2 linked regions of the Hahella sp. HNIBRBA332 genome follow. The protein of the gene in region 1 binds, or shares a complex with, the protein of each later gene. Links are inferred from orthologs where the notes say so. Each region holds a gene or a part of one and is shown in the gene's direction. Other genes may lie near its edges. The genes, in order: O5O45_RS23450 and cheY.

Region 1 (15,443 bases):
GAAAGCAAGGGAGAGGAGGAGCGACAGCGACAGAGCAGCGAGCGGGACTTCCAGAACGCGATTAAAGAAATCGACAAGTACGCCAACGGACAATTGGCTTCCATCAGCTCCGATAATCGCGATCTGGCGGACACGATCAGTAACAACATTGAATTATTGGGGCAGGCGTTCGTCTCATTGAGCGAACTGGCCAATCATCAGAATGAGTTGGCCAAAGAAATCTTCGAGCGGATGAAAGGCAAGAGGAACGACCCCAAGAAAGCCGCCAAGAACGGCGGCAAAAATGAAATCGGCGATGACAATATCAGCATCGAGTTTTTTGCTAAATCATTGGATCAGGTTATCGGAACCTATGTTGATCTGTTGGTCAACGTCAGTGAGAAAAGCGTCAATGCGGTGCATCGCATTGAGGATATGGTCACTCACATCGACCAGATGTTCTCCCTGCTGGGCAATATTCAGGAAATCGCTGATCAGACCGACCTGCTGGCGCTTAACGCGGCCATTGAAGCTGCTCGGGCGGGCGAAGCCGGGCGCGGCTTCGCGGTGGTGGCGGATGAAGTGCGGCGGCTGTCGCGCACTTCCAGTGATCTCAACACGCAGATTAAGGACAAGGCTAACGAAACCAAAGACGCCATCAGCAAAGTACGGGCGATTGTCGGGGATGTGGCTTCGCTGGATATGAAAGACGCGCTCAATGCGCGCAGCTACATTGACCAGATGCTGCACACCATGCGGGAAGTCAATGATGAAGTGAACGACGCCGTGGGCCGCATGACCCAGCTTACCAAGGAAATCAAACAGTCCGTGGACTCCAGCGTGCGCGGTCTGCAGTTTGGAGACATCGCCATGCAGACCAGCGGTCGCATGATGAGGCGTTTGGAGACGCTGAATAACGCCATGCATTTGCAGTCGGAAGTCTGCGGCAAAAGCGCCAGATATACGGATGTCGGCAAGATCAGAGAACGTTTGGAGTCTTTGTATGCCGACACCAGCAAGCATGGCTCCGCCAAGGCGGCGGAATCAGGTTCCGATATAGAGCTGTTTTAACTTGATGGATGGCTCTGATTCTGAGGCGAAAGGTCTAAAAAGCCAGCAAATGCGCACAAGAATTATCCGGCGGAAAGACAGCGTCTATCTATTCGTCTGAAAACGACAGGACTTGCGCTCGTCAAGCCCTGTCATCCGCGGCTTGTCGCCGCGCGGGCGCATGTTGCGCCTGGTTATTGGCATGTCAGCATCTTCGCATGTGAATCAGTCAGATCAACCTCAGGGAACAGGGTGTTATGAGTATAGAAACCAAAGTCGCCTCGGACGGTTCCGCCGTCACTATCTACATTCGCGGACGTTTTGATTTCAGCGTGGTGAATCAGTTCCGGGAGGCCTATGAGGCCCATAAGCAAAAGACGCATTTTTACATCGACATGCGACAAACTGAGCACATGGACAGTTCGGCGTTGGGCATGTTGTTGAATATGCGCAGCTATCTGGGGCCCGATGCGGTCAAGATAGAAATCGTCAATTGCTCCCCCGGCATCCGTAAAATTCTGGAGATAGCGAAGTTTGACAAGAAGTTCGCCATAAGCTGAGCCCGCGCGGCTTTGTGAGGGGGATGGTTATGAATATTCTGGTGGTGGACGACGATATGTACAGTCGTCAGCTCATGGGATTCGTATTGGAGGAAGGCGGCCACAAGTGCGAGTTTGCGGAGTCCGGCGAACAGGCGCTGGAAATCTGGCGTAAGCAGGGCGCGGATGTGGTGCTCATGGATGTATTGATGCCGGGGATGAATGGCTATGAAGCCGCCCGCATCATCAAGGCGGAGGCGGGACAGGATCATATCCCTATCGTTTTTCTGACTGCGTTGGATGATGATCGGGCTCTGGTGGAGTGTCTGTCCATCGGTGACGATTTTCTCGGTAAACCGGTCAATTTCGTCACCTTGCAGGCGAAAATACGGGCCCATTCGCGCACTCTGGCGCTAAACCGGCAAGTGGTGGAGCAGAACCGGGAGCTGGCCTATTTCCACACCAAGGTGCAGGCCGAGCATGAGATGACTCAACACATCATGACCGCGGCGCTCAAGCTCAGCGCCAAGGATGTGTACGGGATCCGCTACCACTGCACCGCGCGCTCCACCTTCAATGGCGATCTGGTATTGCTGAAAGAGAAGCGAGACGGCGGCGCTTATGTGCTGGTGGGGGATTTCACTGGGCATGGTTTAGCGGCATCGGTGGGCTCCATCCCGGTGGCGCAGGCGTTCAGCACCATGTGCGAGCGTAATCTCTCGGTGAGCGAGATTTCTCTGGAACTGAACAAGATCCTTAAGCGCTTCCTGCCTCCCACCATGTTCTTCGCCGCCTGCCTGCTGGAGATTAACCCCACCCGCAGCAAAATAGAGGTATGGGCCGGCGGACTGCCGGACGCCTTCATTGTGGGTGTAGACAACAAGATCCGGCGGGTGATTCACTCCGCTCATATGCCCCTGGGGATCATGGAGATGGAAGAATTTGAGTCCTGGACGGAGATGATCTCCGTCACGCCCCAGGACCGTCTTTATCTCTACACCGACGGCATCACCGAGTGTCCCAATATCGCTAATGAGATGTTTGGCGAAGAGCGACTGCGTAAGGTGCTGGAATCCGGCGGGGACAATTTGTTCGACGCCCTCATTGCGGCGGTGCATGAGTTCAATGACGACCCGGATTTACAGGATGATCTGTCCCTGGTGGAGTTGAAATGCGCGCCGCCGCCCGAGACGGAAATTGCAATTGCGCCGGATGAAGAGGCGAAGGGGGATGAAGCCTCGCCCAATTCCAATCTACCGGAATTTCATCTGGAGCTGCATTGGGGCCCGGATCAACTGCGCGATTCCGATCCCCTGATGATTCTGCGCCAATGGCTGGGCAGCCATGCCGTGGTGCGCAACAGCAAGGAAGTGGTGTTTATGGTGTTGGCGGAGCTGTTCAACAATGCGTTGGAGCATGGCGTATTGGGACTGTCGTCGTCGCTGAAAGACGAGGAAGAAGGCTTCGACCGCTACTATCAGGAGCGTGTCGCCCGTCTGGAAAAACTGCAAGATGGTTACGTCAGTATGCAGGTGCATTTATCCCATACCCGCCCGTCGCGCATGATGATGAGAGTCAGCGACAGCGGACCCGGCTTTTCCATCAAAGTAGAGGATCTGGACTGCAATGACGAGTCCTTCGGCCGCGGCTTGCCGCTCATCAAAGCCTTATGCTCCGAGTTTGAGTTAGACGGAGAAAACTCTACCGTCAAAGCGTTGATCGAACTGGACTGAACGCGTTGGGGCGCCGGGCGTGTCGCCTCAACGGTTAGCGGTGCGCAACGCGGAGCCGACTTCCAGCTGTTCCAGCCAGTCCAGAAAGCGTCCCACGTCGTCGCCTTTGAAAATGCGTCCGTGTTGCGGCGCCATATATTTGATATCCAGACGCCGCACCCGGCTGACCCAATCATTTTTGGCGGTATTGGAAGGCATCCAGCGCTTGTGGAACAGCTCCATATAGCGGGTGTGCTCCTTGAAGTTCTCCACGAACAGTGGCGGTTGTCCCGGCTCCAGGGAGGCTCCGATGTCGCCGCTCATCAAAATCTTGAGTTCAGGATCGTAGACGTTGAAATTGCCGGAAGAGTGCATGTAATGGGCGGGAATCAGCTGCAGATTAACGCCGTCCAGCTCAAGCACGCCGCCTTCATCCGGCAGGGCGACGTATTCGATGTGGCTCATGCCGAAATGGCGGATGAATCCTTCCCATAGCCAGGGCGCATGCAGGCGCGCCTTGGGTAGCGCCTGATCCCAGAGCCCCAGCGAAGAAATGATGTCGGGGTCCTGATGGGAGGCGAACAGATCGGTAATCTCATGGATCGGCGCCCAGTCCAGCGCGCACGCCAGCATGGCGGAAAACAGCTCAATGCCGCCAGGCTCCAATATCAGCAAGCGGCGGTCGGTGCGCACCATGTATTGATTCGTGTCGATGATTTTTTGAGGTTTGCCTGTGTCTCGGCCGCAAATAATCCATTTATGACGTTTGCCCTGCCATAGCGCTTCGGAATGCATGGACGCTGCTCTCCACCTGTCTGCTACAGGAAACGCCAGACCCTGCGCGCTTCCCCGTTGTTGTCGTTCAACGCCTGCTGCGTTCCGAGGCTGGTTGGCGTCAGGTCAGCAGGCCCATCAAGCGCAGACCGATTGCAATGCGTTCGCTGATGCGTTCGGCTGCGTTTTCTATATTCTCGGCAATAGTGAACAGGGACTCCTGAAAGGGACCCGCCCGGGACGCCTCGATACGACAGTTGGCGACGATGGATTTGAGGGCGCGGGTGCAGTCCCTGATCTCGGTCAGCAGTTTGCGCACACTGCGGTAGTACCCGTTGGTTTCCTCTTCCAGTTGCGCCTGATCTTTCAGATTGCGCTGAAGAATCTCTCGCAATTCTTCCGATTTCGCCTCATTGACGCGCATGGATCTGTTCAGCGCCGCCGCGAATTTCTGCTGATTCATCAGTTTGACGGCGCTGCGGGACAGCTCCCTGGACGCGGCGCCGATATCCGCGGCGCAGACCATGCTGCGGGCGGCGATTTCCTCTATGAACTGGGTGATGCCACTGAAGCCTTGTCCCCACTCGCCGGCGCGGGCGGTGATGGCTTGGGCGTTTTTGGAGGAGATGGCGATGAGTTTGGCGTAGTGAATCGTACTTTTCAGTTCGCTGGCCAGGGTCGCCGAGGCGACGAAACGGGGAATGGCGCGGCCCTCGTACTGACGCACAAGATCGTCAATGTCTTCCTGTTTCAGCACATTGAGTTCAGCCATTATCGCGGATCGTCCGTTCCTGATCTTTTCTTCAATTAAAGCGGAAGTTTTCGCTTTTACAACTTGCAGAGCCTCACAGTGAAGCCACTCGCGACCCTATAGGCGAACCGATGTGTCCCGCGTTCTTTGCCCCTGTGATTTCTAAATATGCTGCTATGCTTTTATCTCAGGTTCCGGTTAAGTTTTGAGCCGTTATTCTGTTTGAGCCGTATAAGACAGTAATCTGGGTTAGTTCGGGAAACCTGACCGGTTTATTGCGCACAATCAAAAAAAGTGTTGGGGACTATATGGCAAAGATACTCGCAGTGGATGATTCCGCCTCCATGCGCCAGATGGTGACGTTCACACTCAAGGGAGCCGGGTACCAGGTGGATGAAGCCGCCAACGGCCAGGAAGCGTTGAGTAAAGCGAAGTCCGGCAAATATGATCTGGTGATCACCGACGTCAATATGCCTGTCATGGACGGCATCTCCCTGATCAAAAACCTTCGTGCGGAAGGGGCCTACAAATTCACCCCGTTGTTAATGCTGACCACAGAGTCCGGCGCGGACAAAAAAGCGGAAGGTAAAGCGGCGGGCGCGACCGGGTGGATCGTCAAACCCTTCAACCCGGATCAACTGGTCGCCACGGTAAAAAAAGTCTTGGGATAACCGGCCCTGCGCCGGCTTAGGAGAGACGCATGAGCATGGACCTCTCTCGCTTTCACGATGTCTTTTTTGAAGAAAGCTTTGAAGCCGTCAACACTATAGAGGCGAGCCTCTTGGAAGTGGATCTTGACGCGCCTGATCCTGAAGCGATCAACAATATTTTCCGCGCCGCCCACTCTATCAAGGGAGGGAGCGCCACCTTCGGATTTTCCCAGGTGGCGGCCTACACCCATGTAATGGAAAACCTGCTTGACGAAGTTCGCGCCGGCAAACGCCGCTTGACCCAACCCATTGTGGACGTGCTGCTGGAGTCCGTGGATGCGCTGCGCCTGTTGTTGTCCTCCGCCAAAGCCAGCGAGGATATTCCCGAAGAAGAATTCGCCCAGCATAAATCCAAGCTGGAAGCTATTTCCAAAGATCAATCGTCGTTGACGGCGTCGAGCCCGCCGGCCTCCAACAGTACGGCGGCTCCCGTTGCCGAAGCGGATAACGCGAATGATGGCGTCAGCGGTTGGCGTGTGGTGTTTACGCCGCACAAGGAAATGATGCAACGGGGCAACGACCCTCTGCGTCTGGCGAGAGAAATTGCGTCCCTGGCGGAAGGCGACGCAGAGATCGAATGCGACATCAGCACACTGCCGGACTGGGAACATTTCGAACCGCTGAACAGTTACCTGGGTTGGACTGTGAGGCTGCGTCAACCGGTGGAGAAAGCCGCCATCGACGACGCTTTCGCCTGGGTTGAAGACGAATGCGATATGGCTATCGTTCCCATTCCCAAGGCGCAACTGACGCCGACGCAACCCGTGGAGAAAAAGCACGCGGAGCCCGCGCCGCCCGCCGCCGAACCGGCGCAAGCAGCGGAGAAAAGCGCAACCCTCGCCGCCAAACAAACCAAGCCTGCGGTGGTGACGGAAAGCCAATCCATCCGCGTTGACCTGGACAAGGTGGACGCGCTGATCAATATGGTGGGCGAATTGGTGATCACCCAATCCATGTTGAACATGCTGAGTGAAGATGAAGCGTTGCAGGGTATGGAGAAGCTGTTGCAGGGGCTTACCCAGTTGAAGCGCCAGACCCGGGCGTTGCAGGAAGGCGTCATGCAGATCCGCATGCTGCCGATTTCCTTTTGCTTCAATCGCTTTCCACGCATGGTGCGGGACCTGAGTCGACAGCTCGGCAAAGACATTGAACTAATGCTCAGCGGGGAAAACACAGAGGTCGACAAGACCGTCATTGAAAAGATTACTGATCCTCTGGTGCATCTGGTGCGCAACAGCGTTGACCATGGCATTGAAAACCCGGCGGATCGCGTCGCCAAGGGCAAGCCCGAACATGGCTCTGTGTACCTGCGCGCTTACCATCAGGTCGGTAATATCGTGATTGAAGTGGAAGACGACGGTAAGGGACTGGATCCACAGGTACTGTTGTCCAAAGCCAAGCGCAAGGGGCTGGTCGCCGGAGACGCTATCCTCAGTGAAGCGCAGATTTTCGAACTGATTTTCCTACCGGGTTTCTCCACCAAGGAAGAGGCCAGCGATTTGTCCGGCCGCGGCGTTGGTATGGATGTAGTGAAGCGTAACGTGCAAAGCCTCGGCGGCAGTATTCAGGTGGAATCGGAACTGCATCGACGCACCCGCTTCACCATCCGGTTGCCGTTGACGCTCGCTATCATGGACGGCCAGCTCATTTCGCTAGGGGAAGAGCTTTACGTGATTCCCTTGGTCACCATCATTGAGTCCCTGCAGCCGGATCCTTCCATGATCAATCGGGTGGCGGGAACCCATGAGACCATTAAACTGCGCGGCGCTTATCTGCCGGTTTTGAGGTTGTCGGAAGCGCTGGACGCAGCTCGAAACGAAAGCGGCCATCCAAAGCCGCTTACGGAAGGCATTATTGTGATCGTTGAGCATGAAAGCCGACGTTTTGGCTTGTTTGTGGATGAGCTGCTCAGCCAGCAGCAAATCGTCATCAAATCCCTCGAAGAGAATTACCGTCTGATCCCTGGCGTATCGGCGGCCACCATTCTCGGAGACGGCAGGGTCGCGCTGATTCTGGATGTCGGCGGCCTGTCGCAACTGCAAAAAGATTCGGAAGTCAGTTATGCAGATGCAGGTTAAGCAATCATTTGAAGAAGAGCAGGATGCGGAGCATCAGGCGGAACAGGAAGATGAATATCTGACGTTTAGCCTGGCGGACGAAGAGTACGCCGCGCCGATCATGCTGGTGAAAGAAATACGCGCCTGGGAGCCGGTGACGCGGGTGCCTTACGCGGAACCCTGGGAATGCGGCCTGATCAACGTGCGCGGCTCCATCGTGCCGATCATCGATCTACGCAAACGCATCGGACTGACCAAGCTGGAATACAACAAACACACCGTTGTGGTGATGTTCGCCTTTGACGCCGGAGGGCGGGAGCGAGTGCGCGGCGCCGTCATCGACGCGCTCAACGACGTAGTGCGCTTTCCCTCCCGTAAAATCCAGCCCTCGCCGGAATTACGCAAACGCAAAGCGACGCAGTTCGCCCAAGGCGTTGTCGAGTATGACGGCCGCATGATCGTGATGTTGGATTTGATCCGGGCGTTGGGAATGGACGTCGAGAAAAGCGCGTAAACACAGGGCGGAAACAAGAATAACCTTAGGATATCGGGGAAGGACATGACGTTAAAGCGCACTTTATGGCTTGCAGGCGTAGCGGTTATCGCTATTTTCGCTGTCATTGTGGTGGTTCTGGTAGTACAGAACCGTTCCACGGTTTCTAACCAAGAGCAAATGGAAAGGCTGACGGAAGTGGTCCGGGTGATGGGCAACCTGGACATGCGAAGGGAAGGCGTGCGCGGCGCCACCTACAATTACGCCTATGGCATGGAAACCTCCAATCAGGCATTGCAGGAAGAGGCGCGCAAGGATTACGCGAATTTTGAAACGGCGATTCGCAGAAATGTGCAGACGGTGCAAAACACCCAGGTGTCGCAGAAAATCTCCGACGCCATGGAAGCTGCGGTTCCCAGCATCGACGCCTTTCTCTCCGCCGCCAACCAAGTGATGCAGAGTCGGGATATAGGGACTTTGCATGCCAGTACGCCGGTATTCGCCCGCGAGTTTAATGAGTTGGAAGCTCGCACGATGGCGATGAAAGAGCTATTGAAGTCTGAGCGCGACCGTATTCTGCAGGGCAATCGCCAGGAAATCAGCACTACGTTCGCCGCGGTGTTGGGCATTGTCATCGTTGGCCTGGTCATCATCGGCGTCGGTTTTTGGCGCTTCGGGCACAATCTGCTGGCGACTCTGGGCGAGGAGCCGGCTGTGCTGGAGAGCGCCGCCGTCGCCATCAGCGCTGGGGATATGGACGCGCAGATGACGCAGGCGGGCGGGGTTTATGGCAAATTGCGGGAGATGCGCGATGAGTTGAAAGAGCGCATTGATCGGGATCGTCAGCAGTTAGTTGTCACCACGCGGCTTAAACAGGCCATAGAAACCACTACCACAGCTCTAATGGTGGCGGACGAAGGCTTCAACATCGTTTACGCCAACCCCGCCGTGAAAAGGGTGCTGAAGAATGCCGAGGCGCAAATCAAAAAGAAGCTGCCTAACTTCAACGCCGATAAGCTGGAAGGCGTTTGCATAGACAGTTTCCACCGTGATCCTTCCCATCAACATCGCTTGCTCAGGGGGCTGCGCCAACCCTATGACGCCAGTTTGCAACTGGGCGACGCCTATTTTGACCTGACAGCTGGCGCTATCCGCAACGAGTCCGATGAGATTTTAGGCTTTGTGGTGGAGTGGCGTGATATGACATCACAAGTGAACACAGAAAGAGAGGTTCAACGCATCGTGGAGTGCGCGCGCAAAGGCGAATTGAATGCGAAGGTAGAGTTGGAGGGCAAACAAGGCTTTTTCCTGTCATTGGGCGAGGGCCTGAACGCTCTGGTGGAAGTGATGGATGACGTTCTCGGCGACGTTAGCGATGTGATGGAAGCCTTGGCGGAGGGCGATCTTCAGGAGCGCATGCGGGAAGACCATGAAGGACGCTTTGCTGCATTGGCGGAGGCGGTCAACGGCAGTATGGTGCGCCTGGATAATATCATCACCCAATTGATTCAGAGCAGTGATTCCGTGAAGGCGTCCAACCAGGAGATCTCCACCGGCAACAACCAGCTCTCAGAAAGGACGGAAAAGCAAAGCTCCAGTCTGGAGGAGACCGCCTCCAGCATTGAAGAATTGTCCAGTAACGTCAGCAACACAGCGGACAATGCGCGTCAGGCGGATCAATTGTCGAACCTTACCCGCAACACCGCGACGGAAGGCGGCGAAGTCACTCAGCGTGCGGTGACGTCGATGCGGGAAATCAATGAGGCCAGCCGTAAGATCGCCGAGATTATCGGTGTGATCGACGACATCGCTTTCCAGACCAATCTGCTCGCCCTCAACGCATCGGTAGAGGCGGCGCGCGCCGGCGAACAGGGACGGGGGTTCGCGGTAGTGGCGACGGAAGTGCGTAATCTGGCGCAGCGTAGCGCCACTTCGGCGAAAGAAATTAAAGATCTGATCGAAGATAGCGTGAAGAAAGTTCAAGCCGGCTCCAGCCTGGTTGACGAGTCGGGACAGAAGTTGGAAGAAATTATCGGCAATGTGAAAAAAGTGGCGGATTTAATCTCTGATATCGCAGCGGCGACGGAAGAGCAAAGCTCCGGTTTGGATCAAGTGAATCAGGCGGTAATGGAGCTGGACGAAATCACCCAGCAAAACGCCGCCCTGGCTGAAGAAACCGCGTCTTCGGCGGAATCCTCTCTGGAAAGCGTGGAGCAAATGGCGCAGTTGATGTCTTTTTTCAAAGTGCGTGAAGAGGCGGGGCGCGCCCCGGTGAAAGCGTCCAAACCCAAGCTGGCGTCTGTGTCTGAGTCGGCGCCGCGAAAGTCGGTCAAGCCTGCCGGCAAGCCGAAAACGGAGGGTGGAGAGGAAGACTGGGAGGTGTTCTAAAGGTCATAGCGCTTCAGTCAGCGCAAAGGCGACCCAGGTAACGCCAATAATGATAACGCTTTGATAACGACGCTATTTGGAGAACCAACATGACTCTAAAGCGTACGCTGTGGTTGGCTTTAATTCTCCTCACTCTGGTATTTGCTGTGATCGTCGCCGCCCTGGTGGCGCAAAGGTCGGCGAACAGCTCTAACCAACATCAGATGGAGGCTGTGGTCGTCGCTGTGCGGGCGGCGGGGGATCTGGATATGCGTCATGACGGCATTCGAGGCGTTGTGTATCAATACGCCTACGGCATGTCGGAAGGTCTAGACGAAGATATGCAACTGGCCCGTAATGATTTTGCTGAACATGAGGCGGCCATGCGCAGTGACGTTGATGTAATAGTGAAATCGAATATCTCAAAGGCGGTGCGTGACGCCTTGGAAAACGCAAAACCAGATATAGAGCGCTATTTCAATGGGGCGAGAGCGGTCTTGGGCAGCGCATCGCTCCCTGGCGTCGAAGCCAATGCGCAGAAGTTCCAGGAGACGTTTGAAGTGTTGGAACAAAAGCTGGGCGCGCTAAGCGAGATAATTGAAGGCAGTACGGCCAGCATTGGCGAGATGAACCATATTGAAATGAACCGTACTTTTACGGTTGTGCTGGCAGTGGTTTTGACGGGATTGCTGGGCGGCGCCTTCGGCATTTGGCGTCTGCGTAAATGGCTGTTCAACGTGCTTGGCGGTGAGCCTGTGGAATTGCAAAACATCGCCACTTCCGTATCTGAAGGACGTCTGGATGAACAGATGGAGGAACGACCAGGGGTGTACGGGCGCTTGCATGCAATGCGCAACATGTTAAGGGAGCAAAGAGCGCGGGATCAGACCCAGATGGTGCGCATGTCGCGGCTGCGGCAGGCCATAGAGACCGCCAGCGTTGGGCTGATGGTGGCCGACGAAGAGTTCAAAATCACCTACATGAACCCCGCTGTGATGCGGGCGTTGAAGAATGCGGAGCCGGAGATTCGCAAACGCTTGCCTCAGTTTGACGCCGACAAGTTGATCGGCGAATGCATTGATGTGTTTCACAAGGACCCCGGTCATCAACGTCGTTTGCTGACTCAGCTTCAACACCCCCATGACGCCAGACTGCAACTGGGCGACGCCTTCTTTGATTTGACGGCGGGGACTATTCGCGACGAACAAGGGACTATTTTGGGTTTCGTAGTGCAGTGGAGCGACATCAGTGCGCAGATCGCCATTGAGCGCGAAGTGCAGGAAATGGTCGACAAGGCCAAACTGGGGGACCTGAAAAAGCGTATTGGACTGGAAGGTAAAGAAGGCTTTGTGCGCACGCTGGCGGAAGGGCTGAATGAACTGGTCGGCGTGGTTGATCTGGTTCTGGAGGATATTCGGGAGCTCATGCAGCGGCTGGCGGAAGGAGAACTGCAAGGCCGCATGCGCGATGATTACCAAGGAGGTTATGACGAACTGGCGCAGGCCGCTAACTCCAGTATGGAGCGGCTGGACAGCATTATGCGTCAGCTCATAGACAGCAGTGACAGCGTGCGTTCGTCGAATCAGGAGATTTCCAGCGGCAATAACCAGCTCTCAGAGCGTACGGAAAAACAGAGCTCCAGCCTGGAGGAAACCGCCTCCAGCATCGAAGAACTATCCAGTAATGTGCGCAACACTGCGGATAACGCCCGCCAGGCGGATCAGTTGTCCAACCTGGCCAGGGACGCCGCCGCCACTGGCGGCGAAGTCACCAAGCGCACTGTAGCGTCAATGGGCGAGATCAATGAAGCCAGTCGCAAGATTGCGGAAATTATCAGCGTGATCGACGACATCGCCTTTCAGACCAATCTGCTTGCTCTCAACGCCTCGGTGGAGGCGGCCCGCGCGGGCGAACAAGGGCGCGGCTTTGCGGTGGTGGCGACGGAGGTGCGCAACCTGGCGCAACGTAGCGCCACCTCGGCGCGGGAGATCAAGGATCTCATTGAAGACAGCGTGAAGAAAGTGCAGGCCGGTTCGAAGCTGGTGGATGAGTCCGGCAAGAACCTGGATGAAATCATCCTGCATGTGAAGAAGGTCAGCGATTTGATTTCCGATATTGCTGCGGCGACGGAGGAGCAAAGCTCCGGGCTAACGCAAGTCAACAAGGCGGTGATGGAGCTGGACGAAATTACGCAGCAAAACGCCGCGTTGGCGGAAGAAACCGCGTCGTCGGCGGAATCTTCCCTGGATAGTGTCGAGCAGATGGTGCAGTTGATGTCGTTCTTTAAGGTAGAAGGCGACCAGGAGCGCGCCGTAAACGCATCAGCGGCCGCGCCTCGTTCAAGGAGAACCTCTGCCCCCTCAGCCAGAAAAGCATCCAAGCCGACCGCCAAAACTTCAACCAAGACTGGTTCGGGAGAGGATGAGGACTGGGAAGTGTTCTGACCATCGCCTCTTTTACGACAGGGTGAAAAATCAATCTAAAACGGATCAAAGGGCGGCATCGGTGATTATTCAGGAGGACGTATGTTAAAGAAGCTAAAAGTCTGGCAGCAACTGCTGAGTTTCGCATTGGTTTTTTCCCTTCCTCTGGCTTTTTTACTGGGGAAGAGCATCGTTGATGCGCAACAGCGTCTAAATGAACAAAGACTTGGGGAGCAGGGACTGGATATCGTGCGCCTGGTGATTCCAGTGCAAAAGCTGATAGCGGAGCACCGGGGAACCACAGCTTTGCTAAAAAATGGCGACAATAGCGTGATGGCTGCGTTGCAGGTCAATGAGGGGAAACTGGAGGCGGCCTGGAGCGCGTTGCAGGACACGGCGCGTCAACGGGATCAGGCGTTGGGAGCTCTACAGGCCGTTCAAGCCCTTTACAATGACTGGACCCGCCTGAAAAGCAGTTATAGCGCTTTAAATGGGGCGGATAGCTTCGCACAGCATACGGAAATCATTCAGGGGCTGACGGAGTATTTCAAGCAGGTGGCGGAAAACTCCAGCATGGCGGTAAGTCGAGATGTTGATATTCGGTTTCTGACTACTGTTACCACGGTGAATATGCCGGTCCTGATGGAAAATATGGGCAAACTTCGCGGCGGCTTTGCAGGACAGTTGGCGCGCTACGCGGATTCAAGGAATACTGATTTGACTGCTCTGACTCAGGCAGTGGGGCTGGGTAACTCCGTTATGCAGCGATTGGCGGACATTGAGCACAATGTCGGTCTGGTTGCGGAACGATACAGTGAGTTGCCCCCCTTGTTGGAAAGGTCGCTGGCTGCTTCCCGCGACGTGGTGATGAAAGCCAGGCAGTTGACCGCCGCAATAGATCGTAATGAGACGATTCCCGGAGACAGCGGCAAGCAGTTTTTTACTGATGCGACGGCGGCGCTTTCCCACTCTTTCGAGCTGTGGGATATGGCGGTGAGTGGGCTGGAAAAAGCAATTGAAGCAGAGATTTCCGAAGCCGCTTTCGCACGTAATTTAGCCGGTATCTTCGGCGCTGTGATACTTCTGGCGCTGCTGGGTTGCGGTTACCTTATCGTGCGTTCGATTACCGGCAGTCTGGGAGGCGAACCGGCGGAGCTGGATACTATCGCGCAAAATATCGCTGCGGGTCGATTGGAGCAAAAATTGGATGAGCGTGCTGGAGTGTACGGCCAGCTCCGCTTAATGCGGGATCAGCTGAAGGAGCAAATCGAAAGAGATCGCAAGCAGCTGATTGTCACCAGTCGTCTAAAACAGGCCGTAGACACCACTTCCACCGCCATTATGGTCGCCGACGAAAAGTTCAACATTGTCTATATGAACCCAGCCGTGAGAAAGGTGTTGAAGGATGCGGAATCTGAAATCAAAAAACGTCTACCTCAATTTGACGCCGACAAGCTGGATGGTCAATGCATTGATTTCTTTCATCAGAATCCAAGCCATCAGCGCACCTTACTGACAGGACTGCGTCGCCCCCATGACGCCAAACTACAGCTAGGCGACGCGTATTTCGATCTCACCGCCGGGACCATTCGCGGTGAGAACGATGCGGTCATTGGCTTCGTGGTGGAGTGGCGTGACGTCACAAATCAGGTCGTTACCGAACGGGAAGTGCAGCATATCGTCGAAAGCGCCAGGAAAGGCGACTTAAAGGTACGGGTAGCCATGAAGGGCAAGACCGGGTTCTTCCAGTCGCTGGCGCAAGGGCTGAATGAACTGATAGAGGTGATGTCTTCAGTGCTGGAGGATATCAGTTCAGTGATGGGGTCCTTATCGGAAGGCGATTTGCAGGGGCGCATGCGGGATGATTATGAGGGCCAGTACGCCAATCTGGCGGAGGCGGTAAACGGCAGTATGGTGCGCCTGGACAACATTATTTCGCAATTGAATCAAAGCAGCGAAAGCGTGCGCGCCTCCAATCAGGAGATCTCCACCGGAAATAACCAACTGTCGGAGCGGACGGAAAAACAAAGCTCCAGCCTGGAGGAAACCGCTTCCAGTATCGAAGAACTGTCCAGCAACGTGCGCAACACGGCGGACAACGCCCGGCAGGCGGATCAGCTCGCCAACTTCGCGCGCAGCGCCGCCGCCAAAGGCGGAGAAGTTACTCAGCGTACGGTTTCTTCCATGGGGGAAATCAACGAGGCCAGTCGCAAGATTGCTGAGATTATCGGCGTGATCGACGACATCGCCTTCCAGACCAACCTGCTGGCGTTGAACGCGTCGGTGGAAGCGGCGCGAGCCGGCGATCAGGGCCGTGGCTTCGCGGTAGTGGCGACGGAAGTGCGTAACTTGGCGCAGCGCAGCGCCACCTCGGCGCGGGAAATCAAGGATCTGATTGAAGACAGCGTGAAGAAGGTGCAGACGGGCTCTCATCTGGTGGATGAGTCCGGCAAGAATCTGGATGAGATTATTCTGCACGTGAAGAAGGTCAGCGACCTGATTTCTGACATCGCCTCCGCCACCGAAGAACAGAGTTCCGGCATCGAGCAGGTCAATCGGGCGGTGATGGAGCTGGACGAAATCACCCA
Region 2 (15,279 bases), 4.9 Mb from region 1 along the record:
AAGGCATTAAGCGAATGTTCTCCCTCAAATCTCTGATGGAGTTGATCAAAGGCATCGCCAAGACGCTGGTGGTGGGCGGGGTGGCGCTGATCATTCTCAATCATTCCATTCCTGATCTGCTGGCGATGGGAGCGGAAGATACGGCGGTGAGCATGGCCCATGCCTGCTCGCTGCTGGCGTGGAGCTTCCTGTTCCTGGCCAGCTCCATGATTTTGATCGCCCTGGTGGATGTGCCCTTTCAAATCTACGATCACCAGAAGAACCTGCGCATGACCATGCAAGAGATCAAGGACGAATACAAGGACACGGAAGGCAAGCCGGAAGTGAAGCGTCGGGTGCGGGAGGTGCAATACGAGATGAGCCGCCGTCGCATGTTGCAGGACGTGCCCAAGGCGGATGTGGTTATCACCAACCCGACTCACTATTCCGTAGCGCTGAAATACGACGCCAAGAAAATGGCGGCGCCGATTGTGCTGGCCAAAGGCGCGGATCATATGGCCATGAAAATCCGTGAAATCGCCAAGGCGCACAACGTTGAGATGGTCTCGGCGCCGCCGTTGACCCGCTCCATCTACCACCACTCGGAAGTGGGGGATGAAATTCCTTCCGGCCTGTACCTCGCCGTAGCCCAGGTGCTGGCGTATGTCTTTCAATTACGCCGTTATCGCAGCGGCTACGGTAAGAAGCCCCAGGGCATGCCTGACTTCAAGATACCTTCCCACCTGCGCCGGGATCTGTAAGTTGAGTTAATCTCTGTCCGGCGGCGCTTTTCCATAGGGCGGCACATTTCCTGCAGACACTCTGTGGAAACGGTTTATTCCGTCAACCTTTCGTCGTTTGGAGTGTTATGGAACGAGCTGCCGCGATCAACAACCTGAAGAGCCTGGCCCACGGCAACCTGGGCATCCCGGTGCTTCTGATGGTGTTGCTGGGCATGATGACGTTGCCGGTGCCGCCGTTCCTGCTCGACGTCTTCTTTACCTTCAATATCGCCTTGTCGCTGGTCATTCTGCTGGTGTGCGTGTACGCCATGCGTCCCATGGAGTTCGCCATTTTCCCGACAGTGCTGCTGGTGGCCACCTTGTTGCGTCTGGCTCTGAACGTCGCTTCCACCCGGGTGGTGCTGCTGGAAGGGCACGAAGGCGGCGACGCGGCGGGTAAAGTTATCCAGTCATTCGGCGAAGTGCTGATTGGCGGCAACTATGCCGTTGGTCTGGTGGTGTTCGCCATTTTGATGATTATCAACTTCGTGGTGGTCACCAAAGGCGCCGGGCGCGTTTCCGAAGTGAGCGCACGCTTTACATTGGACGCTATGCCCGGCAAGCAGATGGCGATTGACGCGGATCTGAACGCGGGCATTATTAACCAGGAAGAGGCCAAATCGCGCAGGGCGGAAGTGGCCCAGGAAGCGGACTTCTACGGCTCCATGGACGGCGCCAGCAAATTCGTTCGTGGTGACGCCGTCGCAGGTCTGCTGATTCTGGCTATCAACCTGATCGGCGGCCTCTCCATCGGCATCATGCAACACGATCTGGAGTTCAACGACGCCGTACAAAAATATGCGCTGCTGACGATCGGTGACGGTCTGGTGGCGCAGATACCCTCACTGCTGCTCAGCACTGCGGCGGCCATCATGGTCACCCGCGTCAGTACTCAACAGGATATGTCGAGCCAGGTCATCAACCAGATGTTTGGCTCCCCCCGGGCGCTGGCTATTGTGGCGGTGATCCTGTTTATCATGGGCGCGATTCCAGGCATGCCCCATATGGCGTTTTTGGGACTGGCGGCGATTATCGGCGCAGCAGCCTACTTTATGCGGAAGCGCCAGCAACAGTCGGAAGTGGTGGACGAAGGCGTGACGCCTGGCCCTAGACGTCCTGGCGCGCCCCAGCAACCCGGTGGCGGGCCCGCGCTGGCCCCCGGCGAAAGCGCGCCGGCTGTGCGTGGGCCGGAAACCAAAGAGTTGGGCTGGGATGACGTGGCCAGCGTGGATATCGTGGGTCTGGAAGTGGGCTACCGGCTGATCCCGCTGGTGGATAAGTCGCAAGGCGGACAGTTGTTGGCCCGCATTAAGGGCGTACGTAAAAAGCTGTCTCAGGAACTGGGCTTTCTCATGCCCTCCGTGCATATCCGCGACAACCTGGATTTAATGCCGAACTTTTATCGCATCACTTTGATGGGCGTCACCATCGCGGAAGCGGAAATTCATCCAGACCGGGAAATGGCCATCAATCCCGGCCAGGTCTTCGGCAAGCTGGACGGCATTCAGACCAAAGATCCGGCCTTCGGTCTGGAGGCGGTGTGGATTGACCCTTCTCAAAAAGAACAGGCGCAGACGCTGGGTTACACCGTGGTGGACTCCAGCACGGTGGTGGCGACGCACCTGAATCAGGTGCTCAGCCGTCATGCTTACGAGCTGATTGGCCATGAAGAAGTGCAGCAGTGGCTGGAGCAACTGGGCAAGAAAGCGGCGAAACTGGCGGAAGAGCTGGTTCCCAACACCGTCTCGCTCAGCACCTTGTTGAAGGTGTTGCAGAATCTGTTGCAGGAAGATGTGCCGGTGCGGGATATGCGCAGCATTGCGGAGGCCATCGTCAACTATACGCCGAAGACCCAGGACGCCGGTATTTTGACGGCGGCGGTAAGGGCTTCTCTGCGTCGCCTGATCGTCCAGAACATAGTGGGGGCGGAGCCTGAGCTGCCTGTCATCACTCTGGACCCAGGGTTGGAACAATTACTGCTTAAATCCATGCAACAAGCACAACAGGCCGGCGGCATGGATGACATCGGTCTGATTTTGGAACCGAGCATGATGGAGAAACTGCAACGCTCACTGGCGGAAGCGGCGCAGCGACAGGAAATGCTCGGTAAAGCGGCGGTCTTGCTGGTGTCCAACAGCCTGCGCCCGGTTCTGGCGCGGTTCATCAAACTCAGCGTGGAGCGCATGCATGTCCTGGCTTATCAGGAAGTGCCAGACAACAAACAAATCACCATCGTGGCGACAATCAGTGGGTAATCCCGTGCGGGCTCGTGGAGCCGGGAGGCTAACATTATGAAAGTGAAACGTTTTTTTGCAGCGTCAATGCAACAGGCCTTGAAGGATATTCGTGAAGACCTCGGCGCGGACGCCGTCATTCTGTCCACCAGTAAGACGGGGGATGGCGTGGAGGTGATTTGCGCGCTGGATTATAACGAGGACGATCAGCGCAGCAGCATGCCTGAGCAGGAAGGCTCTCGGCCGACGCCCTCTGCGGTGGCGCGGGAAACCGCGGATCGCCATCGTCGCCTGGAGGATGAAATGTCGCGGGTGCGCGACCGCCTGGAAACGCTGAAAAGCAACGCCAGACCCAAAGCTGAGCCAGCGCCGGCTTTTGCCGCTGTGGAACCGTCGGCGACCGCGACCCGGCAAATCGGCGCCGGAGAAACCGACACTTCGCGCATGCTGGCGGAAATGCGTGAAGAGATCATGCAGCTCAAAAGCATCATGCGCCAGCCCGCCGCCGCGCGCCCGGAAGAGAATCCCGGTCATCGCGAGCTGGTCGAACGCATGCAGGAAATGGGCGTCTTCCGTGAGCTGCAAAGCGCGCTCATCGCCAAAGCGGATCCGCGCAAAGGCGCGCAGGAGCAATGGCGCAACCTGATGGCGCGTCTGGCCCATGGTTTAAAGGCGGAAAATGAAGAACTGATTCACCAGCGTGGAGTCTGTGCGTTGCTGGGACCGACCGGCTCCGGCAAAACCACCACCCTCGCCAAACTGGCGGCGCGTTTCGTGGTTCACTACGGCGCCGAAAAACTGGCGCTGATCACTACCGACCGTTTCCGGGTGGCCAGTCAGCAGCAATTGCAGTCCTTTGGGCGCTTGCTGAACGTGCCAGTGTATGTGGTGGATGAGGAGAACAGTCTGGACGATCTGCTTGACCGGCTCGCCAACAAACGCCTGGTGCTGGTGGATACTGCTGGATTGACGCCTCAGGATCCAAATTGGGAGCGTCAGCAGAAAGACTTGAAAGTGGCTCGTCACCGCATCAGAAATTATCTTGTATTGTCGGCAGTTAACCAACCGCAGGTCATGAAATCCACCTATCATTACTATAAGATGTTGGGGCTTTCCGGCTGTATCATGACCAAACTGGATGAAGCGTTCAGTCTGGGTGAAGTGTTGAGCATGGCCATCCTGAACCGGCTTCCGGTCGCCTATGTCACCGACGGACAGAAAATACCCGATGACATTCATCCGGCGAAAGCGCATGCGCTGGTGGCGCGCGCGGACGCATTGTGGCGGCGGACCCGGCGAGAGGCCGAACAAACTAATAATACCAGTCGCTTCGCTGCGGAACTGGTAGTCTAAACTATTGAGTGCGGGGCCAACGCCGCGCCGTCTAATAACAGGAGATATCTACCGGTATGAGTAAAGTACATCCGGTTCAAGTTATTGCAGTCACCGGAGGAAAGGGGGGTGTCGGCAAGAGCAATGTTTCCATAAATCTGTCCCTCGCGTTAGCGGATTTGGGACGTCGCGTGGTGCTGCTGGATGCGGACCTCGGACTGGCGAATATTGATGTGTTGCTCGGCGTCACCGCCTCGCGCAATATCGGGGATGTGCTGGCGGGGGATTGCACCCTGCGGGAAGTCATGATCGAAGGCCCGGGCGGAATAAAGATCGTCCCGGCCTCATCCGGCACCCAGCATCTTACTCATCTGTCTCCTCTTGAACACGCGGGCTTGATTAACGCCTTTAGCGACATCAGCGACGATCTGGACGTACTGGTCATCGACACGGCGGCGGGGATCTCCGAACAAGTGCTCTCCTTCGTGCGCGCGGCGCAGGAAGCCCTGGTGGTGGTGTGCGACGAGCCTACCTCCATTACCGACGCCTATGCCGTCATCAAGCTGCTCAACAAGAACCACGATATGTACCGCTTCCGGGTGCTCGCCAACATGGTTCGCTCCGAGCAGGAAGGGCGGCATTTGTTCGGTAAATTATCCAAGGTCACCGAACGCTTTTTGGAAGTTGCGCTACAATATGTAGGAAGCATTCCATTTGACGAAGCCGTACGCAAAGCGGTGCAACGGCAGCGTCCTGTGTACGAAGCCTACCCGCGCGCCAAAGCGTCGCTGGCGTTCCGCCAACTGGCGCAGAAGGTGGACAACTGGCCGTTGCCGACGGCGCCGAGAGGCAATCTGGAATTCTTTGTGGAGCGTCTGGTGCACAGTTAGGCGCGCGCCGGACGGAATGCGAGGGCTCGCCCGGCGGCTATATACCGGGTGCTTGCAATGAGGCGTGACGTTTGCGCCGGACATATCCTCAAACACCCATGAGAACGTTTTTGTTGAAATCATCCGGTTTATTGCAGACCTTGCGCGCAAATTCATGTCATTGGCGAATACTTATATGATGTATAGCGAGACGCGGGCGGAGCGCGCCGACACTCTGGTCAGGCAATACGCGCCTCTGGTCAAGCGCATCGCGCATCACCTGATCGCCCGTCTGCCCGCCAGCGTGCAGGTGGAGGACTTGATTCAGGCGGGCATGATCGGATTGCTGGAAGCCGCGCAGAAATACGACGCCGGCAAGGGCGCCAAATTCGAAACCTATGCGGGCATCCGCATTCGCGGCGCTATGGTGGACGAAATTCGTAAGGGCGATTGGGTGCCGCGTTCCGTGCATCGTAACGCCCGTAATATCGCGGAAGCGATACACACTATTGAAGCCCGCACCGGTCGTGACGCGTCGGATGCGGAAGTGGCGGCAGAGCTGGGCATACCCCTGGAGCAATACCACGCCAGCCTGCGCGACGCCAGTTCGGGGAAGCTGTTCAGCCTGGAAGAGCTGGGCTTTCACGGGGAGGGCGGCTCTGACGACGAAACGTTAACCACCGACAATCCCCTCAGCGACATCGAACAAAACGCCTTTCTGGAAAAATTGAGCGCCGCGATAGACGGTTTGCCGGAACGGGAGAAGCTGGTGCTGTCTCTCTACTATGACGAAGAACTCAACCTCAAGGAAATAGGCCAGGTGCTCTCAGTCAGCGAGTCCCGGGTCAGTCAGATTCATTCCCAGGCGACCTTGCGACTGCGATCCCGTCTCTCAGACTGGAAAAACAGCTAAATCAAGCTATTGCCTGCGCAGGTTAATGTTTTTTCGAAATCAGCATCCTGCGGTCATGTTTTCTAAAACAACTTGTATCAAAAAACTGGATAGTACGGCGCGACCAGCTAGACTTACTCAGTAGAGTAATGAAATCAAAGGGTTTCCAGCGTCGCCATTGTGGAGGTTACATTGGACAAGAACATGAAAATCCTCGTTGTAGATGACTTTTCAACAATGAGGCGGATTATTAAAAACCTGCTTCGGGATTTGGGCTTCACCAATACTGATGAAGCAGATGACGGGTCCACCGCGCTGCCGATGTTAAAAACCGGGAAGTTTGATTTTCTGGTCACTGACTGGAATATGCCCGGAATGACGGGAATTGAATTACTCCAGGCTGTTCGCGCCGATGAGAGTCTGAAAAACCTGCCGGTGCTCATGGTGACGGCGGAAGCCAAACGGGACCAGATTGTCGCCGCGGCGCAGGCGGGTGTTAACGGGTATGTGGTGAAGCCGTTTACTGCGGCCGTGCTGAAGGAAAAGATAGAAAAAATCTTCGAGCGGATCGACTCATAATAAAACCGCAGGAATTACTATGACCAATGAACAGCAGCCACCATCCTCCTCCCAAGAGGACATCGAGGCGCGCTTGAGCGAGCAGGCGGCGAGCTTGATGGAGCACGTCAGCAAGGGGGACTTTGGCGAAGCGTTGCGGGTAATTTCCGACCTTAATGACACTCGGGACCGTACGCTGTACCACGAAGTGGGCAAGTTGACCCGTTCGTTGCACGAAGCCATACGCAATTTCAATATCGACATGGGCAATGTGAAGATGAATCAGCAGGAGGAAATGTCGAAGATCGCCGACGCCTCCGATCGTCTCTCCTATGTGGTCGATATGACCAACAAAGCCGCCAACAAAACCATGGATATGGTGGAAGCGAGTATGCCCGTGGCGGTGGAAATGAAGCAGGAGGCCCATGAGCTGAAGGAAGCATGGGGTCGACTGCGGCGGCGGGAAATGGATCCTTCGGAATTCCGCGAGCTGTACAAGCGTATTGATAAGTTTTTGGTGGATCTGGCCGCCAACAGCGACAAAGTGTACACCAATCTGTCGGAAATACTGTTGGCCCAGGACTTTCAGGACCTTACCGGACAGGTCATCAATAAGGTCACCGGTCTGGTCAAGGAAGTGGAAGTGAATCTGGTCAAGCTGGTCGCCATGGCTGGCAAAGTTGACCGCATAACAGGCATTCAGCATGAGGTGAAGGCCGAAGAAGAGTCTATTACAAAAGGGCACGGCCCGCAGATCCAGACCGAAGGACGCTCAGATGTCGTCGCCAGCCAGGACGACGTGGACGACCTTCTTTCCAGCCTTGGTTTCTGAGGAGCACATGAATGGGGTTTGAAGCGGACGAAGAAATCCTGCAGGACTTTCTAGTCGAAGCGGGAGAAATTCTTGAACAGCTCTCAGAGCAGTTGGTGGAACTGGAGCAGAACCCGGACGACCGCGATCTGCTGAACGCCATTTTCCGTGGGTTCCACACCGTTAAAGGCGGCGCCGGTTTCCTTCAGTTGGACGCCCTGGTGGAATGCTGCCATGTGGCGGAAAACGTCTTCGACCTGTTGCGCAACGGTCAGCTCAGTGTCGACTCTGAATTGATGGATGTCGTGCTGCAGACGCTGGACGCCGTCAACGAAATGTTTTCCCAGGTGAAAATGAGGGAAGAGTTGACCCCCGCCGCACCCGAACTCATGGCCGCCCTGGAGCGACTGGCCAGCGGCGAATCCGCCTCCGTGGCGGAAGAGGCTGACGAGCCTGCCGAAGAACCCGTTGAAGAGCACGAAGAAGAAGCCCCTGAGGAAGTCGAAGAACCCGTGGCGTCGGCGGAAGGCGATATTACCGACGACGAATTCGAGAACCTGCTCAACGCCCTGGATGATGAAGACGGCGGCGAGAAAGCGGAGGCGTCTGAGTCGAAAGACGAAGGCGATGAAATCACCGAAGACGAGTTCGAGAAGCTGCTGGATCAACTGCATGGTCCCGGCAAGTTCAGCGGCGTCAAGGAAAGCAAACCCGCCAAGACCGCCCCTGAACCCGCTCCGGTTCCGCAAGAAGAAGCCGCTGAAGCTGTGTCCGTCGGCGATAGTGATGAAATCACTGATGATGAATTTGAAGCCTTGCTGGACGAGTTGCACGGCAAAGGCAAGTTTGACGGCGCTGTATCCGACGGGGCTGAGCAGAAGAAAGCCCCTGCCGCGGAGAAGAAAGGCAAGCCTGCGGCGAAAGCCGAGCCTGAAAAGCCTGCAAAGAAAGTAGAGAAAAAAGAGGAAGCCGCCTCTGGCGACTCCGAACTGATTACCGACGACGAATTCGAAAAACTGCTGGATGAGCTACATGGCTCCGGCAAGGGACCGAGTCCTACTGCGGGCGCCAAGCCTGCCGCCGCAAAACCGGCGGAAAAGGCGGCTGCGAAAAAAGAGCCCGCCAAAAAGGAGCCAGTCAAGAAAGAGCCGCCGAAAGTCGTCAAGCCTGCGCCAGCCCGCGCGGAGCCGGACGAGGAGCGACGTCAGCCTGCGGCGAGCGCCGCTGCTGCGAAAGACGCTCAGGCCAGCATCGCCACGGAAACCACGGTGCGGGTGGACACCAAGCGTCTCGACGACATCATGAACATGGTCGGCGAACTGGTGCTGGTGCGTAACCGTCTCAAACGTTTAGGCGAAGAGTTCGCCGATGAGAACATGAGTAAAGCCGTGTCCAATCTGGACGTGGTCACCAGCGACTTGCAGTCTGCGGTCATGCAGACGCGGATGCAGCCCATCAAGAAAGTATTTGGCCGTTTCCCCCGCGTGGTGAGGGACTTGGCCCGCAATCTGCGCAAAGAAGTCAATCTGGTGTTGCGTGGGGAAGACACAGACCTAGATAAAAACCTGGTCGAAGCGCTGTCCGACCCACTGGTCCACTTGGTGCGGAACGCGGTCGACCACGGTATTGAGTCCCCTGAGGCGCGCGAGCAAAAAGGCAAGCCGCGGGTCGGGCGTGTGGTGCTGGCGGCGGAGCAGGAAGGCGATCATATTCTGTTGTCCATTGAAGACGACGGCGCTGGCATGGATCCGGTAGTGCTGCGTCAAAAAGCGGTGGAAAAAGGCATTTACGACGTGGACGCCGCCGAGCGTCTCACCGACAACGAAGCTTATAACCTCATATTCGCGCCGGGGTTCTCCACCAAAACGGAGATATCCGATGTGTCCGGGCGCGGTGTCGGGATGGACGTGGTCAAAACCAAGATCACCCAGTTGAACGGCACCATCCATATCGAGTCGGAATTGGGGCGCGGTTCTCGTATCGTGATCAAAGTGCCGTTGACCCTCGCCATCATGCCGACCTTGATGGTGATGCTGGGGGATCAGGCATTCGCTTTCCCATTGGTGAGCGTGGTGGAAATATTCCACCTTGACCTGACCCAGACCAATATTGTCGATGGGCAGGAGTGTATCGTGGTGCGCGAGAATGTGTTTCCGCTGTTCCACATCAAACGCTGGCTGGTGAAGGGCGCGCAATTTGAGCCCACCGAAGAGAACGGTCATGTGGTGATTGTTTCCGTCGGCACCAAGCGCGTGGGCTTTGTGGTCGATCAACTGGTCGGTCAGGAAGAAGTGGTCATCAAACCCTTGGGTAAAATGCTGCACGGCACGCCGGGAATGGCCGGCGCCACCATCACGGGTGACGGGCGCATTGCGCTGATACTGGACATACCCAGCATGCTTGGACGCTACGCCAAGTCCAGCAAAGTATACGGTCGGCCGACGTTCAGGAAGAGTCAGTTGGTGACGGACTCGGATGAAACGGAGCCCGCGGCTTCCGCAGGCTGAGCGCCTGTCATAAGGCGCAGCGGCGGAGTGATTTCCAAAAACGGGAGACCGATGAATGGCCTTAAAGGTCCTGGTAGTAGATGATTCGGGATTTTTCAGACGTCGCCTTTGCGAGATCCTGAACTCCATAAGCGATGTCGATGTCGTCGGCACGGCCAGCAATGGCCGCGAAGGCGTGGAGATGGCGCTAAAACTGAAACCCGACGTCATCACCATGGACTATGAGATGCCGGTCATGGACGGCATTACCGCGGTCAAGGAAATCATGCGGGTTCAGCCCACGCCGGTGTTGATGTTTTCTTCTCTTACCTACGAAGGCGCCCGAGTGACCTTTGACGCTCTGGAAGCGGGCGCGGTGGATTTTCTGCCGAAGAGCTTCGAGGCGATGTCCGGCGACGCCTCCAAGATCAAGCGCCTGCTGCACGATCGTATTAAAGAAGTTTCACGCGCCAAATATCGTATGTCCGGGGCCTCCGCTCCGGCGTCGGAACTGGCCAAACCCGCGCCCCCGACGCCTGTACGCGAGCCGTCCAAGCCCGCCGCGCCCACGCCGCGCGCTGCAGAGGCGCGCGCCAAGGCGCCGCCAGCCAAACCGGAGCCGAAGGTAGAGCCAAAACCGGAAGTGAAGGCGGCGAAATCCCGGCGCACGCCGCGTCAGGACTATAAAGTGGTGCTGATTGGCACTTCCACCGGCGGTCCAGTGGCGCTGCAAAAAATTCTCACCCGCTTACCAGGCGCGTTCCCTGCGCCACTGGTGCTGGTGCAGCATATGCCGGCCTCCTTTACGCCGGCGTTTGCCGAACGTCTGAATCGTCTGTCGCAACTGTCCGTCAAACAGGCGGAGAACGGTGAGATTCTCAAGCCTGGATGGGCCTACATTGCGCCCGGCGGTAAACAGACGCTGATTGAGCGCGTTGGCGCCCAGGCGCGGGTCAAGATTCTCGACGGCGACGAGCGACTCCACTACAAACCCTGCGTGGACGTTACTTTTGGCTCCTGCGCCAAGATGTTTCCCGGCAAAGTATTGGGCGTCATCCTGACCGGTATGGGGGCGGATGGCCGCGAAGGCTGCCGCATGCTGAAAGAGAGTGGTTCTGTGGTCTGGTCCCAGGATGAGGCGACCAGTGTGATTTATGGTATGCCGATGGCGGTGGCCACCGCCGGTCTGTCGGATGAAGTTTTAGCCTTGGATGAATTTGCGCCGCGGTTGATTGACGGTGTCGGATAATGGACTTACTCAGCATCGTGGGCGTCCTGATCGCCCTGGTGGCGATCATCGGCGGCAACATGATCGAAGGCGGCGATGTTTCCTCCTTACTGAATCTGCCCGCAGCCCTCATTGTCGTGGGTGGCACATTCGGCGCTATCGTGCTGCAACATTCCGGCAAAGTGTTGAAGCGCTCCTTCAAGCAGTTCATCTGGGTCTTCCTCCCTCCCTATATCAGTTTTGAAGACGGCATTCAGAAAGTGATTTCCTGGAGTATGGTGGCTCGTAAGGAAGGCTTGCTGGGGTTGGAGTCCGTGGCGGAAAAAGAACGCGATCCCTTTTCCCGCAAAGGGCTGCAACTGCTGGTGGACGGCGCGGAGCCGGAATCCATCCGCAACATTATGGAGCTGGAGCTTAACAGTCGCGAGCTGCGGGAGCTGGACGCCAGTAAAGTATATGAAGCCATGGGCGGTTACGCGCCCACCTTGGGGATTCTGGGCGCTGTACTTGGGTTGATTCAGGTTATGAGCCATTTGGAGGATCCCTCCATGCTGGGTCCTGGCATCGCTACGGCGTTTGTCGCCACTATCTACGGGGTCGCGCTGGCTAACCTGTTCTACTTTCCCATCGCCAATAAACTGAAAGGCATTGTTCACGAGCAATCGCTGTTGCGGGAAATGATGATTGAGGGCATCGTCGGCATTGCTGAAGGGGAGAATCCCAAAGCGATAGAATTGAAGCTGAAAGGGTTTCTGCAATGACGCCAGTTACTACCCCTCCATGCCGATAAGCGGGAGTCGCCAGCCATGAGAAAGCGCCGCCGCAACCGAGAAGAATCCCATAACCACGAACGCTGGCTGGTGTCCTATGCGGACTTCATTACGTTGCTGTTCGCATTTTTCGTGGTGATGTACTCAGTTTCCTCCGTCAACGAAGGCAAATACAAAGTCCTGTCTGAAACGCTGGAAGGGGTTTTCAACGCCACGCAGCGCAGTGTCAATCCCATTCAGGTTGGACAACAGACCGCGGCGCCTCCACAAAGCGATTCGCCTGCGATACAACCTTTCGACAGTCCGGAAAGCCAGCCTGGCGAGACGACGGAAGAGCAGGCCGGAGAGCGCTTGCAGGAAATCGCCAATCGCTTTAACTACCGGTTAAAAGGGTTGATTGGGCAAGGCATGGTGTCGATTAACGAAAACGACAACTGGATCGAGTTGTCCTTGCGCAACAATTTACTGTTCAACAGTGGCGACGCCGTGCCGGTGGACGCTGCGTTCAATCTGATCGACGGCATCGCCGGTATTCTCAAGGACTATCCCAACGCCATCTTGGTGGAAGGCTTCACCGACAACGTGCCCATTCGTAGCTCGGTGTATCCCTCCAACTGGGAACTGTCCTCCGCGCGTTCAGCGGCGGTAGCGCGCTTGTTGATTATCGGCGGCGTTGATCCCCGGCGTTTGGCGGCGGTGGGATACGGCGAATATCAGCCGGTCGCCCGTAACGATACGTCGGAGGGGCGGCAAAGAAACCGTCGGGTGGTTTTGTTGGTGGCCAAGGACGCTAAAGTTCGTCTCACCATGCGGCGCTGACCGGGTCAGGCCTGACGCGCCACTTTCCCGCCAATTGACTATTTATCCTGCTGAAACAGGCCATGAGATCCTAGCATTGGCATATATCATGCAATCTCTCCATGGCGAAACAAGGAAAGGCGGATTGCGGCGCAGGCTTGCCGTCATTCCACATCGGGATTGTCATTAATACCCGTCACTGTGAGCTTCTATACTGTCATTAGGAACTCTGTTGCGACGTGGCGAAAGCGCGTAGCGGAAACACGGTGACGAGTTGTCGTCATCTGTCTGAACATCAACGCGGGGAGTATCAACCGTGCGAATCTGGACCGTCGCGAATCAAAAAGGAGGCGTGGGTAAAACCACCACCGCCGTCGCCCTCGGCGGGATTCTGGCGCAACAAGGCAAGCGGGTGCTGTTGCTGGACTTGGATCCGCACGGCTCGCTGACGTCTTATTTCAAATATGATCCGGACAGTATCCGCGGCAGCGTATACGACTTATTCATGCATGAGGGCAAAGTGCCGGCGGATCTACCGCGCACCCTGATCCGCGACACCAGCCATCCCAATCTTAAACTGCTGCCGGCGTCCACGGCGCAGGCCACACTGGAGCGGAAAATGGTGGGCGTGGAAGGCATGGGGTTGATCATTTCCAAGTCCCTGGCGCATCTGTGGGACGATTTCGATTACGCTTTTCTGGATAACACGCCGGTGCTCGGCGTACTGCTCATCAATGCGCTGGCGGCCTGCCAGCATATTCTGATACCGGTGCAGACTGAATTTCTGGCGTTAAAGGGTCTGGAGCGCATGCTGCATACCCTTGGCATGGTAATGAAGAGCCAAAAGAATCCGCTTTCCTATACCGTCATACCCACGATGTTCGACCGTCGTACTCATGCGTCAGTGCAGACCTTTCGCACTCTGCGGCATCAGTATGGCGACGTGGTATGGCGCTATGCGATTCCAGTGGACACCAAATTCCGCGACGCCAGCCGGGCGGGCGTGATTCCTTCCGTGTATGACGCCGCCACCCATGGTGTGCGCGGCTACGAAAAACTGTTGCATGACCTGTTGGAAGCCAACGTGGGGTTCAATCCGCCGTCTCAAGCCCAGGCGGGCGGAGCGGCGTAACGTAAGGGCGGCGGAGGTCGCCGCAGGCATTAAAGGATATTTGTTTAGTAATGGCAGATAAGCAGTTCGCCGATCCTGATAACTACGATAAGGCAGTCCTCGATTATATTGACGACCTGCTGCGCGCGCCTGCGCCGGAGACGGACGATGAGCCTTCTGGCGCTGATTCTTCGGCGCAGCAGGACAAGTCCGGCGCCGCACCAGCGTCTGCAAAAGAGGCTGACGTCACAGAGGCCTCAAGTCTGGCGGGTGAACGTGAGCAAGCCTCGTCCACAGCGAATGACCCACCGCAGACTCTGTCACAACCTATCAAACCGCATCCAACGAAACCGCAACCGGAGACGCCTGCGAACGAACGCGCCATAGCCGCGCCGCGTCACAAAGCGGTTCCGCCAGGGAAGGAGGTGGACATGAATTCGGCGGAGAAAGAAAGCGCATCGACGCACTCTGCGGCGGAAGCGTTACTGGAGCAGGGTCGCATGACGCTTGCGCGCCAACGTATGCTCGCCCGGCAGGCTGAGCAGGCGCGTCTGGCGCTGCAGGAACCGCCCAGGCTGGTGATGCCGATGCCCAAAGTGGCCCCTCCGCCGCCAGCGCCGACGGAGACGGAGAAAAAACCGTCGGTGGCGGAACGAAGCGCGGCGCTGCGGGAAAAGTTAAAGCAGTGGCGTGTCTCTGAGCCGAAAGAAGAAGAGCAGGAGCTGCAGTCGCTGGCGCGTCAAAAACTTGAAGCAAGGCGTCAAGAACGTGACGCGCCGATGGCGGAGCCGGAAGTGACGCAGCAGGAAGAGGTTGACGTTGAGGCGGGCTTCGGCGGCGCGCCGGATGGCTGGGCCGCTAACGGCAGGCCGGTGTGGGCGCAGGAGCGTTTCGAATGCCTTCTGTTTAATGTGGCGGGCCTGAAACTGGCGGTGCCGTTGATTTCTCTTGGCGGCGTACATGCGATGGATCATGAAACCACGCCGCTGTTCGGCATGCCTTCCTGGTTTGTCGGGCTGATTCCTGTGGCGGGAATGAATGTGAGAGTTGTGGATACGGCGCAATGGGTCATGCCTGATCGCTACAAGGCGCAATATCGGGAAAATATCCGTTACATCATTCGATTACATGATTCTGAGTGGGGACTCGGCTGCGATTTCATTGCGGAGGCGTTTACTCTGGAGCCGGATCAGGTGCGTTGGCGCAGCGAGCGCTCCAAGCGACCATGGCTGGCCGGTACGGTGGTGACGCATATGTGCGCGCTGCTGGATGTGGATGGGTTGGAGCAACAATTGAATCAGTCATCCGCCAAAGCCGGTAAAAAGGGCTGACGCAGAACCGGCGACAGACCGGGGTGGTTGGCAAAATCCGCTGGCATAGATCCTGCGTTGTTCTATATTAATTAAGTACAAACGCTAGAAATTTGACG

The links.
Region 2: the proteins of O5O45_RS23450 (region 1) and cheY are in contact, whole or in part, in a solved structure (PDB 1A0O), measured with the Escherichia coli proteins. The link is inferred for Hahella sp. HNIBRBA332 from one-to-one orthologs.

Annotation. Positions count from the first base shown.
Region 1 is NZ_CP132203.1:5,298,711-5,314,153, reverse strand. What follows is about bases 5,067-8,049. They hold O5O45_RS23450 (chemotaxis protein CheA), read left to right. Parts: upstream 5,067-5,505; coding sequence 5,506-7,593; downstream 7,594-8,049. Other genes in these bases: O5O45_RS23445 (chemotaxis protein CheW), read left to right, coding at 7,577-8,049; O5O45_RS23455 (response regulator), read left to right, coding at 5,114-5,476. Also shown: O5O45_RS23480 (methyl-accepting chemotaxis protein), read left to right, coding at 1-1,050; O5O45_RS23475 (STAS domain-containing protein), read left to right, coding at 1,287-1,589; O5O45_RS23470 (SpoIIE family protein phosphatase), read left to right, coding at 1,619-3,301; O5O45_RS23465 (oxygen-binding di-iron domain-containing protein), read right to left, coding at 3,329-4,075; O5O45_RS23460 (hypothetical protein), read right to left, coding at 4,176-4,826; more of O5O45_RS23445, read left to right, coding at 8,050-8,086; O5O45_RS23440 (methyl-accepting chemotaxis protein), read left to right, coding at 8,132-10,453; O5O45_RS23435 (methyl-accepting chemotaxis protein), read left to right, coding at 10,543-12,876; O5O45_RS23430 (methyl-accepting chemotaxis protein), read left to right, coding at 12,958-15,443. UniProt on the Escherichia coli protein: Involved in the transmission of sensory signals from the chemoreceptors to the flagellar motors. CheA is autophosphorylated; it can transfer its phosphate group to either CheB or CheY.
Region 2 is NZ_CP132203.1:405,354-420,632, forward strand. The notes cover bases 5,161-7,979. They hold cheY (chemotaxis response regulator CheY), read left to right. Parts: upstream 5,161-6,292; coding sequence 6,293-6,667; downstream 6,668-7,979. Other genes in these bases: O5O45_RS02055 (MinD/ParA family protein), read left to right, coding at 5,161-5,217; O5O45_RS02060 (RNA polymerase sigma factor FliA), read left to right, coding at 5,396-6,109; O5O45_RS02070 (protein phosphatase CheZ), read left to right, coding at 6,687-7,478; O5O45_RS02075 (chemotaxis protein CheA), read left to right, coding at 7,490-7,979. Outside these bases: flagellar biosynthesis protein FlhB, read left to right, coding at 1-740; flagellar biosynthesis protein FlhA, read left to right, coding at 848-3,016; flagellar biosynthesis protein FlhF, read left to right, coding at 3,053-4,348; more of O5O45_RS02055, read left to right, coding at 4,405-5,160; more of O5O45_RS02075, read left to right, coding at 7,980-9,964; O5O45_RS02080 (protein-glutamate methylesterase/protein-glutamine glutaminase), read left to right, coding at 10,020-11,192; O5O45_RS02085 (flagellar motor protein), read left to right, coding at 11,192-11,932; flagellar motor protein MotD, read left to right, coding at 11,978-12,760; O5O45_RS02095 (ParA family protein), read left to right, coding at 13,056-13,871; O5O45_RS02100 (chemotaxis protein CheW), read left to right, coding at 13,922-15,181. UniProt on the Escherichia coli protein: Involved in the transmission of sensory signals from the chemoreceptors to the flagellar motors.